One region of the Mesorhizobium sp. AR02 genome, then DNA from elsewhere that is predicted to be linked to it. Evidence: predicted binding sites of a transcription regulator. Region 1 holds the regulator's gene; the other holds the start of a gene.
The links. Region 1 encodes LexA, which represses DNA repair genes until DNA is damaged. Its sites were predicted from a motif close to TGTTCNNNNTGTGTTCNG; they were not measured.

Region 1 (7,002 bases):
GGCGTGGTGATGGTGTAGATCAGCTTGGGCTGCTCCGCCTGCAGCTTGGCGATCATCTGCGGCACCAGCGATGCATCGAAATTGGTATGGCTCTCCGTGTAGACGACGTCCTTGCCCTCGACGAAGCCATTGTCCGTCAACGCCTTCTTGAAGCCGGCTATGGCGGCGTTGAGCTGTGGATGCTCGCCGAAATTGGCGATGCCGATGCGTATCTGATCGGCCGCGGCACTGCCTGCACTGACCATCAACGCGCCTGCCAGGGCCAAGCCCGACAGCCAAGCGGATTTCGACTTCAACATCATTTCCTCCCAGATTTGATCGGCGCCGCTCCCGGGCGGCAACTGCGGCGATCATGGTCAGTCCCTCAGCGCCTGTCAAACATTATATATAATTCTTGCCATGCCTTCACATGATATATAATTTTCGCAAGCCTGATGATGGACGGAAAGTGATGCAGGATCAGAATAACTCCACCAAGACGGAGGCGGCCTATCAGCTGCTGCGGCGCGATATCCTGACCACCCGCCTCATGCCAGGAGCGCCGCTCAAGCTGAGCGCACTGCGCGGCATATATGGCGTCGGCTGGACGCCACTGCGTGAGGCTTTGTCCCGACTTGAAGCCGAGCGCCTGGTCACCGCCATCAGCAATCGCGGCTTTGCCGTCGCTCCCGTGTCGCGGGCCGAGCTCGAGGACCTGGCGCGCGCAAGGCTGGTTGTCGAAATGCCGCTGTTCCTGGAATCGATCGCGAACGGCGGTAGGGAATGGGAGGACGCGGTTGTCACCGCTCATTACCGGCTCTCCCGCTGCAAGACTGCGGTCGACGACCCCTCGGATGCGGCCGTCGACAAGTGGGACGAGAGCCACGAGGCCTTTCACGCGGCGCTGTTGAGCGCGGCGACGTCCAACTGGCTGTTACGGTTCCGCTCGACCATCGCCGATCAGCTGCGGCGGCATCATCGTTTTCTCGGCCTGGCGCCGACATTGCGGGCGGCGGCCGGCCTCAAGCACGGCTATGGCGAGGCCATGGACGCTCTGCGCGAGGCGATCGCGATCGAGCATCACACCGCAATCATGGAAGCGGCACTCGATCGCGACGTCGAGCGGGCAAAGGCACTCATGACCGCGCATATCGGCTACACGCTGCACGTCTATGTTCACAGCGAAGACAGTGGCACCTACGCCGCCCGCGCCGGCAGCCTGAAAGCGGTTTCCGGATGACGCTTGCGTGGCGTCCAGATCCCCGCGGCCCGTACCCGCCCCGAAGCCCGCGATTGTTGGCATTTTGGTTTCGTTTCGTTCCGCTGGAAATGGATCGATAAACCATACAAATCCACCCCGTGAACGCCTTTCGAAGGCCTGATGCCAAACCGCATCCTGGGGTAGGCCACAGGCCATTAACCAAAACAATTTCAATGCGCGCGGCGGAGGCGGAGGTGGTCGACTGCCGCCCGCTGCCAGGGGCAAAAAATTTCAGGCGTCTTAACAAATTCACTAAACTTTAAACGGTTGCAGAACACAACTGGAACAGATAGTGTTTGTTCTGGGTTTGTTTTTCGATTCTGGTTCAGACCCTTTGTTCAAGCCTTGGGGGCCGCCATGCTGACGCGCAAGCAACATGAACTCTTGATGTTCATTCATGAACGGCTGAAGGAAAGCGGCATTCCACCGTCCTTCGACGAGATGAAGGAAGCGCTCGATCTCGCCTCCAAGTCAGGCATCCATCGCCTGATCACGGCGCTGGAGGAACGCGGCTTCATTCGCCGGCTGCCCAACCGGGCGCGGGCGCTGGAAGTGCTGCGGCTGCCGGATTCGATCGCGCCCGGCCTCAATGCTGCAAAGAAATTCTCGCCGAGCGTCATCCAGGGCAGTCTCGGTCAGGGCGGCCTTGGCCGCCAGATCAAGCCGGCGTCGTCGCGCTTGCCGGCGGCCGGCAACGACGACGACGCGGTTTCCGCGGTGTCGATCCCGGTGATGGGCCGCATCGCCGCCGGTGTGCCGATCGATGCCATCCAGCATCAGACGCATTCGATCTCGGTGCCGCCGGACATGATCATGGGTGGTGAGCACTATGCGCTCGAGGTCAAGGGCGACTCGATGATCGAGGCCGGCATCTTCGATGGCGACACCGTCATTATCCGCAACGCCGACACGGCGAGCCCGGGCGAGATCGTCGTGGCGCTGGTCGACGAGGAGGAAGCGACATTGAAGCGGTTCCGCCGCAAGGGTGCCTCGATCGCGCTTGAAGCCGCCAACCCTGCCTACGAGACGCGCATTTTCGGACCGGACAGGGTCAAGGTGCAAGGCAAGCTCGTCGGGCTGATCCGGCGCTACTGAGCAGGAGCGGTCGGCGCTTCGGGTTTTTGATAGGGCGGCAGCCCCCTCGCCTCACGCGAAAATTTTCGCTGCTCGTGCCAAGGCCGATACGGGCTGTCCACCGCGAAGCTGACGATTGGCGGACCGGTCGCCGATTGGCGGTCAAAGAAGACGGCGGCACTGCCCTTACGGGCCAGTTGCCGTTTGGTGACGACGAGAACCAGCGGATTGTGGCAGGCGTCATAGCCGGTCGCGTCATTGACGACGATCAAATCGGCGAAACCGCAGGCTTTCCAGGTGTCCTTGCGGTCTTCGACATGCGCAATGATCGCGCCGGACGGGTGCCGGGCAAGACAGACGCCATCCGTGCAATAGAATGGCGCTCCCGGCGGCAGGTTGACGGCATCGGCAATGCCGAATTGCCCCTCCGCCTTGCTGAACATTTCCGGCACGACGATGGTTTCGGACACCAGCGCGCGTTTCCAATTGTCGACGGTGAATTCGTTCGGACGAGCCCGGCTGACCGCGAGTTCGCCACCGCCGATCGGCAACGCGACCAGCCGTGCATCTTCCGAGATCAAGACATCCGGCGTGCGCGTATCCGACACCGTCAACAGGCCGGCAAGCGCGAATGGCAGCGCTGCGAGCCGCAGCCAGGTCGTCGCCATCGTCGCGATGACCAGGGCGATGGTCACCAGCAGGACGGATTGCTGCGAAATCAGCCCGACCGCGTCGACCGGCGAGCGTTCCGATATCCAGGCCGATATGGCGATCATTGCGGTCAGGCCCTTGCCCATCACGTAAAGAAAGGGACCATCGGCACCGAAAGGCATCGCCAGCGAACTGAGAACAGCGAAAGGCATGACAATCAGCGAGACGATCGGCATGACGGCCAGATTGGCGAACAGGCTGAGCGGCGACACACGCTGGAAATGCCAGATGGCAAACAGCGCCGTGGCGCAGCCGGCGATGATGGAGGTCATGGCCAATCCGCCTGTCGCCAGCAGGAATTTTCGCGTGAGAAAGCTTGGCAGGGATCGCTTTGGCGGTGGCGGTCTTGTCTTTCCCGAATGGTGATCCGCCCAACCGGCATAGGCGCCAACCAGCGCAGCCGTTGCCGCGAACGACATCTGGAAACTCGGGCCGACCACTTCGTGTGGCGACACCACGATGACGGCAATCGCCGAGATCGCCAGATTGCGCATGGTCAGCGCCGCGCGATCGAACAGGACGGCAGTCAGCATCACCGCAAGCATGATGAAGCTGCGTTCGGCGGCGACGACGACGCCCGAAATCACGAGATAGGCGGCGATCGAGAACAGGGCCGCGGCGGCCGCGTATTTCTTCACCGGCCGACGCGCGGAAAAATCCGGAAACAGCGCGAAGGCGCCGCGCAGCAGACCCATGATGGTGCCGGCAACCAGCGCCATATGCAGTCCGGAAATCGAGATGATGTGATAGATGCCGGTGCGCCGCATCGCCTCGTTGATTTCGTCGGGAATGCCCGCGCGGACGCCAACGATCAGCGCCGCGGCGATCTCGCCCTCGGCCCCTCCAATGCTGCCCCTGATATGGTCGGCGATGGCTTCACGGGCATTTTCTATCCCGGAGAAAAGGCGGGCTGACAGAGGCATCTCACCGTCCTCGGCGGAGACAAGCTTTGGATTGCCGAGAAAGAAGCCGCTGCCGCCAATGCCGGCGAAATAGCTGTCGAAGGAGAAATCGTAGCTGTCCGGCCGCACCGGGCCGGTCGGCGGCAACAGTTTGGCATAGCCGGTGACCAGGGAGCCGGCAGTCATGTCCGCCGGGATATTTCGCGCCGAAAGCCGGACCCTTTCCGGCGCATAGCGCAATTTCGGCCGGGCGGTCGACGTCACGTCTATGGTCAGCCGGATGCGGCCAGTCTCCATCCGGTCGAGCGAGACGACGCGGCCGGTCACTTCAGTCGAGATTTCCGAGCCCAGCATCTGGGTGCCCACTCGCCATGTCTCGACCTTGGCGGCAAGCAGGCCAAGCGCGCACAACAATGCCGCCATGAAGCCCAGATGGGTTTTCGGCCAGGAGCGCGAGACAAGCGTGCAGATCGCCATCAGCACGACGACCGCGACAGGTCTTGCAAAGTCGGGCTCCGCCGCCAGCGAATAATAGCCGATCGCTCCAGCAGCCAGGCAGACCGGCACCAGCAGGAAGGCGATGCCTCGGTCAAGCTCGAGCTCCGCTGCCGTCGCCACACCGCGGCGCAGGCGAGGTAAGGAAACCTGGCCGAGCTGCCGTCGGACGCGCACAATCCGGCCCGAGACAGGGGACGGAAGTGGCGCTGGGATATCCGCCTGCAGCGGCTGGCTACCGGGCGCAGGCACAAGAGGCGATGGCGGCAGTGAGGTTGGCGGTGGAATCGCAAACAGGGACCGTTCGCTGACGCCAACACCAGCGTCCTCGCCCTGATCCAAGCCCCGGCCTCGTCCAGCCATCGGGTCTGCCCCTTGCACCCCTGACGCCCTATGCTACATGAACGCCGGGCGCGCGAAAGTCCGCGCAGCCGCACCCCGCTTCAGATGGTTTCCGAGAGTTTCATGTCCGACAAGGTCGTCACCCGTTTTGCCCCCTCGCCCACCGGCTATCTGCATATCGGCGGCGCGCGCACGGCGCTGTTCAACTGGCTGTACGCAAAGCACACCGGCGGCACGATGCTGCTGCGCATCGAGGACACTGATCGCGAGCGTTCGACCGACGCCGCGACGGCCGCCATCCTGGACGGCCTCTCCTGGCTCGGTCTTGGCTGGGACGGCGACGCCGTCTCGCAGTTCGAGCGTGCGCCACGCCACCGCGAGGTCGCAGAGGAACTCGTGCGCATGGGCAAGGCCTATTACAGCTACGAGACGCCGGCCGAGCTCGAGGCGATGCGCGAGGCGGCACGCGCCAAGGGCCTGCCGCCGCGCTACAACGGCCAGTGGCGCGATCGCGATCCATCCGAGGCACCGCCCGGCGTCAAGGGCGCCATTCGCGTCAAGGCGCCGACCGAGGGCGAAACGGTCGTGCACGACCGCGTCCAGGGCGAGGTGCGCTTCCCCAACAAGGATCTCGACGACTTCATCATCCTGCGTTCGGACGGCAACCCGACCTACATGCATGCCGTCGTCGTCGACGATCATGACATGGGCGTCACGCATATCATCCGCGGTGACGACCATCTGACCAACGCCGCCCGCCAGACCGTGATCTACAACGCCATGGGTTGGGATGTGCCGTCGATGTCGCACATCCCGCTGATCCATGGCGCCGACGGTGCCAAGCTGTCGAAGCGGCATGGCGCGCTCGGCGTCGAGGCCTATCGCGCCATGGGCTACCTGCCGGAGGCGCTGCTCAACTATCTGGCGCGTCTCGGCTGGAGCCACGGCGATGACGAGATCATGTCGATCAAGGACATGGTCTCGTGGTTCGATATCGGCGACGTCAACAAGGGCGCGGCCCGTTTCGATTTCGCCAAGCTGGAAGCGATCAACGGCGCGCATATGCGCCGCATGGGCGATGCCGAACTGTTCGACATCCTCATCGCCACCTTGCCCTATCTCGAGGGCGGCCCGGCAATGGCCGCGCGCCTCGACGACAGGAACAAGGCGCAGTTGCTGGCAGCCCTTCCCGGCCTGAAGGAGCGCGCCAAGACGCTGGTCGAGCTCGTCGATGGCGCCGCCTTCCTGTTTGCCAACCGCCCGCTGCCGATCGACGACAAGGCTGCACTCCTGCTCAACGACGATGCCCGCAAGATCCTGCGTGGCGCTCACGAAGCTTTGAACGCGCTGTCGAGCGACTGGACGGCTGCCGCGGCAGAAGCCGCGATCCGCGAGGTTGCATTGGCTGGCGGCCACAAGCTCGGCGCCGTGGCCCAACCTTTGCGGGCCGCGCTGACCGGCAAAAGCACATCGCCGGGCGTGTTCGACGTGCTTGCCGTGCTTGGGCGCGAGGAAAGCCTGGCGCGCATAGCGGATCAAATCGATTAGGAGCAAACTGGCCCAAGAAGATTGGCATTGAAAGGCGCGTTTCGCAGTGCAACATTAGGCCCTGGCCCAATCTGGCACGCACCTCCTAAAATGCGGTGGCGAATACGCGCATTGCGGTGATTTCGACGTGTCGCTCTGCAGAATTTGCCTTTGCCGGCATGAGGAAACAAGAAGGAGTTTGCAATGACCGAAGCTGCGAAAAAACTGGATGTGGGCGGCACGAACCAAGAGGCTACCGCAACGCTTGAATTCGCCGGCAAGACCCATGAATTCAAGGTGCGAAGCGGCTCTGTCGGGCCTGATGTCATCGACATCGCCTCGCTCTACAGCACGACCGGCGCCTTCACCTACGACCCCGGCTTCACCTCGACCGCAAGCTGCGAGTCCGAGATCACCTTCATCGACGGCGACGCGGGCATTCTTCTCCACCGCGGCTATCCGATCGACCAGTTGGCCGAACACGGCGACTTCCTCGAAGTCTGCTATCTCCTGCTCTACGGCGAACTGCCGACCAAGGCGCAGAAGGACGATTTCGATTACCGCGTGACGCGCCACACCATGGTGCACGAGCAGATGTCGCGCTTCTTCACCGGCTTCCGCCGCGACGCGCACCCGATGGCGGTGATGTGCGGCGTGGTCGGCGCACTGTCGGCCTTCTATCACGACTCCACCGACATCTCCGACCCGTAC
Region 2 (7,002 bases), 1.1 Mb from region 1:
GCACACCCAACCGGTCTGCGGCCGCCAGCTACCGTTCACCATGGGCGCGCGTAGAGGCCGGCATCCAGCAATTCGACAAGAGCGTTCGCGGAACCGCGGAACTCGATGGGGCAATCGCCGTCGCCGGTGGCGGCGTTTTTGCCACCAACCACATCAACGACGCGTTCGCGGTTGTCGATGTCGGTGTTGCTGGCGTGGAAGTCCAGCACCAGAACAGGCGGGTCGGCGTCAGCAACCGGCAGGGAAAGATCCTGGTTCCCGATCTGAACTCCTACGAAGACAATACCATTTCCATCGACCCAAGGAACTTGCCGGTCGATGCCGATGTGCCGGAGACGCGCAAAATCGTCGTGCCGGCCGGTCGAAGTGGCGTCGTCCTTGATTTCGGCGTCTCAAAGGCTGCCGATGCGGCGCTTGTCTCCCTGGTCGACAGCAAAGGCACGCCGATCGCCGTCGGCGCCAAGGGCCGTGTCGAGGGCGCCGACGAGGAATTCGTGATCGGCTATGACGGCGAGGCCTATATCCGCACCCTCCACCGACAAAATGCCGTGGCCATTGAATTGCCGGATGGCAGCTCGTGTCGAGCCGAATTCGCCTATCGAGCGGTACCCGGCCAACAGGTGGTCATAAAGCAGGTCATCTGTTCTTGAGGCGAGGACGAACAATGCTGCGTTTCGCTATGCTGTCGGCCGCCCTGCTCTTGCCGACCGTTGCCTGGGCCCAAAGCTGCAGCTTTGGCGTATCGGCGATGAATTTCGGGTCGGTCGACACGCTTTCCGGTTCACCAAGCAATTCAACAGCCACGCTCAGCGTAAACTGCTCCGGATTGTTGTTGCAGCGCATCCTCATCTGTCCAAATCTGGGTACGGGCAGCGGCGGTGCGACGGCTTCGGCTCGTCAAATGCTGAGCGGCGCCAATCATCTCAACTACCAGCTTTATTCGGATTCCGCGCGCTCGGTGGTGTGGGGCTCCTATGCGTGGCCGTATCCGCCGACGGCGCCGGGCTTTGCGCTGACGCTGAGCGTGCTCGGCAGCGGTTCAGCCAGCCAGACGATCTATGGCGCGGTATTGGGTGGACAGGCGATCGCGGTGCCGTCGACCTATCTCTCCACATTTTCCGGGAGCCACGTCGAGTTCCGCTATCGAGCCACTCCCAGCAACGATTGCAGCACCAGCGCAGGCTCCGTCGACAGACCCACATTCACGATCAACGCGATCGTTCCGGCCAATTGTCTGCTGGCAATCCAGAACATCGATTTCGGATCAAACGGCATTCTGGGCGCCAATGTCGATGCGACTGGCGGGGTTTCCATCACCTGCACCCCGGGCACGCCCTATACAGTGTCGCTCAGCAACGGAACGACTGGTTCGGCCCCAACCGCGCGCAAGATGTCCAAGGGCGTGGAAACCGTAACCTACGGCCTCTACAAGGATAACGCACGCAGCCAGGTGTGGGGCGACGCAGCGACGCCAGGCAGTACGGTTGCGGGAGGCGGCAGCGGTGCGGCGCAAAATCTCACCATCTACGGCCGTGTTCCCGCGCAAACGACACCTTCGGCCGGCGTCTATACCGATACCGTCGTCGTTACCGTGACCTATTAGGCCGCTGCATCAGAGCGCCGCGCGTCCAGAAGAACGCGCGGCGCTGCAATGCCGCTAGATGATGTCAGCGACTACTGCGCGATCGGCGCGTATTTGCCGTCATGCCACTGGTTGATGTCGTAGCTGGCATTCTTGAGGTCACCCTTTTCGTCGAAGGTGACATCGCCGACGACAGTGCTGATCGGCGTGCCGTTCTTCAGCGCTTCGGCAACCTTGGCCGGATCGTCGCTGCCGGCACGCTTGATGCCTTCGGCGAAAGCCTGGACGACGGCGTAGGAGAACAGGGTGAAGCCTTCCGGCACGAAGCCGCCGGCCTTGATCTTCTCGACAGCCGCCTTGGCTTCCGGCTTTGCCTGCGGGTCCGACGGGAACACGAACATGGTGCCCTCGCCGGCCGGGCCGGCAACCTGCCAGAATTCCGGCGAAGCAATGGAGTCCGGCATGATCAGCTGGAACTTCAGGTTCTGTTCGGCCGACTGACGCAGGATCAGGCCAGCTTCAGGATGGTAGCCGCCGAAATAGACGACGTCGGCCTTGAGATCCTTGAGCTTGGTGACAAGCGCCGAATAGTCCTTCTCACCGGGATTGATGGCGTCATAGTAGACTTCCTTGAGGCCGCCAGTGTTCATGGTTGCCCTGACGGCATCGGCCACGCCCTGACCGTAGGCGCTCTTGTCGTGCAGGATGACGACGTTCTTGCCGGCAAACTTCTTGGCGATCCATGGGCCGATGAAGGCACCCTGTGCGTCGTCACGCGTATAGAGACGCATGATTGTCGGCCAGCCGGCCTTCGCGGCCGCGTCGGTCAGCACCGGGTTCGAGGAAGCCGGGCTCATCATCAGGGCACCGGCTTCGGCATAGACGGCCGAGGCCGGAATGCTCGAGCCCGAGCAGGCATGGCCATCGATGAACTTGACGCCGTTGGCGACGATGCGGTTGGCGACCGACACGGCCTGCTTGGGATCGCACTGATCGTCCTCGATGTCGAGCTTGATCATCGAGCCGTTGACGCCGCCCGCGGCATTGATGGCGTCGGCGGCGGCCTGTGCGCCCTGCTTGAACTGATCGCCGATGGTGGCGAGCTGTCCGGTCATCGGGCCGACCACCGAAACGGTGATGTCGTCGGCTAATGCGACCGGCGCACTCATCATCAGGCCGAAAATGGCCGCGCTCAAAATACTCATTTTTTTCATGACAATAAAACTCCTCCACTCACGCGCGGCCGCCCCGGCCGCGCTTCTTCCAGAGAGGCGGGACAATTTCATCCTTCATTGGGCCTGTCTAGGCGCATTGGCACCGCTCGATTGGGCCTGCGAGGCGTCATTCAAGCAAAAAAGCCACGCCAGCCTTGTTCCGGCTGGTCGTGGCTTTTTTTGCCTGTCGGGCTGTTTCCCCAGCGCCCCCGCGCCGCGAACCCCAACGTCGCCTTCCCTGTCTTCCTGCTGACCATGATCTTTCCCGATTTTCGGGATCATGGTTCGTCGCGCGGCTTGGACCTGGCGGCCTGCCGCATTCTTGTTGTTGATGGCCTGTGGCCTGGCTGTCTGCGCAGCCTTATCCCTGTTTTGGCCCGACCGTCTTGGAGCGGTCTTGGCCGGAGCGTCCCCGTCTGGCAGAACTTTAGTGCATGGTCATCCATTCGCGGGCTTCGCGCAGCGCCTTGGCGATCTCGACCTTCGACATGGCCGCCGACAGTTCAGAGCGCAGTTCCGCGGCGCGGGCCGAGCCCTTGATGGCGGCGATGTTGAACCATTTGTGGGCGGCAACGACGTCGGTCTCGCAGTCGCGGCCGGTCGCATACATCATGCCCAGTTCGAAAAGAATGTCGGCCTGGGCAGTTGCCCCCATGGCGCCGAAACCTGCTTCAAGCATTTCAAAACGTGCCATTTTAGTCCCCTGTCTGGCTCCCGAGAGCTGCCTCCGTTTGTCTTGTCCGGGCCGCTCTTTCGATGCTTCCGAGAATGCCGATCAGGCTTGAATCCGTCGTTAAATGGCGTGCTTAATTTGAAGAAAACAAAGCTAAAACAAGAGGTAAACGCGCAAATTCGTTAAGGATACGAAGCCAGCAATTCAGCCGATTTGCGCCAAATTTGACGAAAATTTTCGCGGCCGGAATCAACACTCCGCTAACCACGGGAAACAAACACGACGCGCCGGTCGTTTTCGTTTCGCCGCCGACAAGGCGAATTCGGGCGGCTTCAAAATGCCAAAGTCTTCCGTTGCGGCACCGCTTTTGTTTTGTCGGGAGCTGGATTAGCTTACGTTTGCGTAAGCGGCAGACCGGCGAGGCGGAGAATTCGGCCGGCTATCCAAAGGGAGCACGACATGTTTCGAAAAGTGAGCCTGGCTCTTGCAGCCACATTGATGATTGCCGGGGCGGCGTGGGCCGATCCGATCGAGGGCAACTGGAAGACGCAAGCGGGCGACACCGCCGCCATTTCAGGCAGCGGCTCGTTCTCCATCACGCTCAAATCAGGAAAATATGCCGGCAAGACCATCGGCTCGCTGAAGGCAGCCGGCGACAACAAATATGCCGGCAGCATCACTGATCCGGCGAACGACAAGACCTATTCGGGCAAGGCGACATTGTCGGGCACCTCGCTCAAGATGAGCGGATGCGTGCTCGGCGGACTGATCTGCAAGAGCCAGACCTGGCACAAACTTTAATTCTGCTGAGTGATATCGGGCGACCTCCAGACCAATGGAGACGCCCACACCTGCCCCACAAATTCAAACCAGACTTCGAGCAAAGCCCTTGAAATAACCCGTTAACAGGTTCTTACTTGCTGCAGGCAGGTTGGGGCTCTGTCAGGTTATGCGTCCAGTTTCTCTAGTTGTAGCAGTTGGGTCAATTGTCGCGGCAGCGGCGTCTCCGGTTTGGGCGCTAGAGTACACTCCAGTTTCCTCTCCAGGCCAACAGCCATTCCTAGTGGTCTCCGGAGAATTTGGCGTCAGCGAACCACTGACAGCATTCACAAACGCCGTTGTAAGCAGCGGGGCCAGGGTGATTGTCTTCAACTCCCCCGGAGGCAGCGTCGGCACTGCAATACAGCTAGGACGTATGATCCGGACAGCGGGCTTGGACACACTCCAAGTTCGCCAATTGCAGTGCGCCTCGGCTTGCTCACTTGCCTTCTTGGGTGGTGTCCGCCGAGTTGCAGATGCGGGCTCCATTGGCGTTCACAGGGCATCTTTCGATACGAATAGCGGAATGTCCGCTGATGAAGCTGTGGCTCAAATCCAGGCCGGAACTGCTCAGGTCATGGCCTACATGACGGAAATGGGAGTAGACCCCAAGCTCATGGAAGTAGCCTTGAGCTACGACAGGTCCGACATGAGGTACCTATCGGCCAGCGAAATGGCGGAAATGCGGGTGACCAACGTCGCGGTCACGCAATCGCCGGTAGATACATCTCAGGTGCCCACGAGCTCCAATCCTGCGCCTGTGCCAGATGTCAACTCCAAGCAAGAGTTGGAGGGCGCTGCGGTAGCGTTCATTAAGGGGCTTATAGAGCACCATGGGGACAACGCCGATTTGGCTCTCGCTGAGGTTCAGTCTTCCTACGCTCCCACCGTTGACTACTATGGGAAGCTGACAGACCTAGGCTCGATCATTCAGGACAAGCGAAACTATTTCGAGCGTTGGCCCGAGCGGGGATACAACGTTCGCGATGGTAGCCTGATGGTCTCCTGCGCTAACGACAGATGCATGGTCTCGGGCACCTATGACTGGATCGTGCGTAGCCTGCCTAGGCACAAGCAGGCAAAGGGCGTAGCGAACTTTAGCTACACGATATCGATTGGGTCCAACCCCAAGATCGTTGCAGAGACTAGCAAAGTCTTGCGCTGATAGAGGGTGAGTTCTACCCGCCGGCAGGCCCCGTTTTCGTTTCAGCGGCACGTCGAGCCCTGGTGCTCTCGCCCTGCTCACTGTGGCCGTCCGGGCTCGCGGCGACCCGGTCAGATCCCGTCAATCAATTTGAACCGCAGATGAACGCCGGCATCAGAGCCGGTTCAGAGGCGTTGGGGCATTCTCTCCCGTGTTGAAGGAGACACGACCCAATGCTTGCTCGCCGCTTCACCATCGTTTGCCTGCTGATGAGCCTGTTTGGGATGTTCTTCGCCATCCTCGTCGCTGAAGCGGGCCGTTCCCCCCGCTCCTGGGACGAAGCCACCAGAATGTGTGGCCTCGCCTGCCCGACCAACCTTCGCCACTGAGACAAAGAAACCCGGACCTCGAACAGAAAAGCACAAACATCATGAACCGCATCGCCGCCAACACCCTCAAGACCCTCCGGCTTCTGCCGCGGGCGGCGCTTGTCCTGATGCTTCTGGCCGCTCCGGTTCTGGCGGTGCCGATGATGCGCGCCGATGCCGGCTCGACGATCGAGGCGCCGGCCCTGAAGCAGTCCGGCGTGGGTTTCGTCCTGCTGGTCAGCCTGCAGCGGGGATAAAGAAAAATGGCGGTTTGGGCGCCTTCGACGGCGACACCCCTCCCAACCGCCCGTCCAAGTCTCTATATTGAGTCATGGAAAAGCGAATCTACCCCCAGGCCATCGAATCAGTCGTCATGCCGGAGCCTTTTGGCCGGCAAAGCTTCGACAGCGCCGAAAAAGCCGTTGCCGCACTGCAGCTGCTCTACGACCGCAACACCAAGTTCCTGCGCGATGCCTTCGCCGCACTGGCGGCAGCCGGAGGCGACAGCAGCAAGCGCTACCGGGCCTTCTATCCCGAGATCGGCGTCACCACGAGTTCGTTCACCCAGGTCGACTCGCGCCAGGCCTATGGCCATATGCCGACGCCCGGCCATTTCGCCACCACGATCACGCAGCCGCGGCTGTTCGAGCGGTACCTGATCGAACAGCTGCGCCTGATCATGCGCAACCACGGTGTCGCGGTCACGGTTTCGGAATCGACCACACCCATTCCGCTGCATTTCGCCTTCCTGGAGGGAACTTATGTCGACGGGGCCGCTGCGGAGCGCATCAAGCGGCCGATCCGCGACCTGTTCGACGTGCCGGATCTCGACGGCACCGACGACCAGATTGCCAATGGCACGTTCGAAGTGGCCTTCGGCGAACCAAGACCGCTGGCACCATTCACGGCGCAGCGCATCGACTATTCGCTGCACCGCATGACCCATTACACGGCGACCAGCCCGCAGCATTTCCAGAACTTCGTGCTGTTCACCAACTACCAGTTCTACATCGACGAGTTCGTCGCCCGCGCCCGCGACCTGATGGAGAAGGGCGGCGGCGGTTACGCAGAATTCGTCGAGCCGGGCAATGTCGTGACCAGGGCCGGACAGAGCGCGCCTGGCGAAGGCGTTGGACCGCAGCGCCTGCCGCAGATGCCGGCCTATCACCTGAAAAAGCCGAACCATGGCGGCATCACCATGG

Region 2: a site for LexA is predicted at 3,613-3,630, ahead of DBIPINDM_RS05340 (sel1 repeat family protein). Genes of this name have one in related genera too.

The regions. Positions count from the first base shown of each region.
Region 1 covers NZ_CP080531.1:6,537,567-6,544,568, reverse strand. Annotated here, with positions in the region: gene DBIPINDM_RS35875 (ABC transporter substrate-binding protein) at 1-299, opposite strand, end outside; gene DBIPINDM_RS35870 (GntR family transcriptional regulator) at 452-1,219, shown strand; gene lexA (transcriptional repressor LexA) at 1,598-2,335, shown strand; gene DBIPINDM_RS35860 (ComEC/Rec2 family competence protein) at 2,329-4,785, opposite strand; gene gltX (glutamate--tRNA ligase) at 4,888-6,312, shown strand; gene gltA (citrate synthase) at 6,496-7,002, shown strand, end outside.
Region 2 covers NZ_CP080531.1:124,679-131,680, forward strand. Annotated here, with positions in the region: gene DBIPINDM_RS05325 (fimbria/pilus outer membrane usher protein) at 1-650, shown strand, start outside; gene DBIPINDM_RS05330 (spore coat U domain-containing protein) at 665-1,603, shown strand; gene DBIPINDM_RS05335 (branched-chain amino acid ABC transporter substrate-binding protein) at 1,675-2,796, opposite strand; gene DBIPINDM_RS05340 (sel1 repeat family protein) at 3,224-3,490, opposite strand; gene DBIPINDM_RS05345 (DUF2147 domain-containing protein) at 3,929-4,270, shown strand; gene DBIPINDM_RS05350 (hypothetical protein) at 4,815-5,453, shown strand; gene DBIPINDM_RS05355 (hypothetical protein) at 5,666-5,821, shown strand; gene DBIPINDM_RS05360 (hypothetical protein) at 5,863-6,057, shown strand; gene DBIPINDM_RS05365 (AMP nucleosidase) at 6,174-7,002, shown strand, end outside.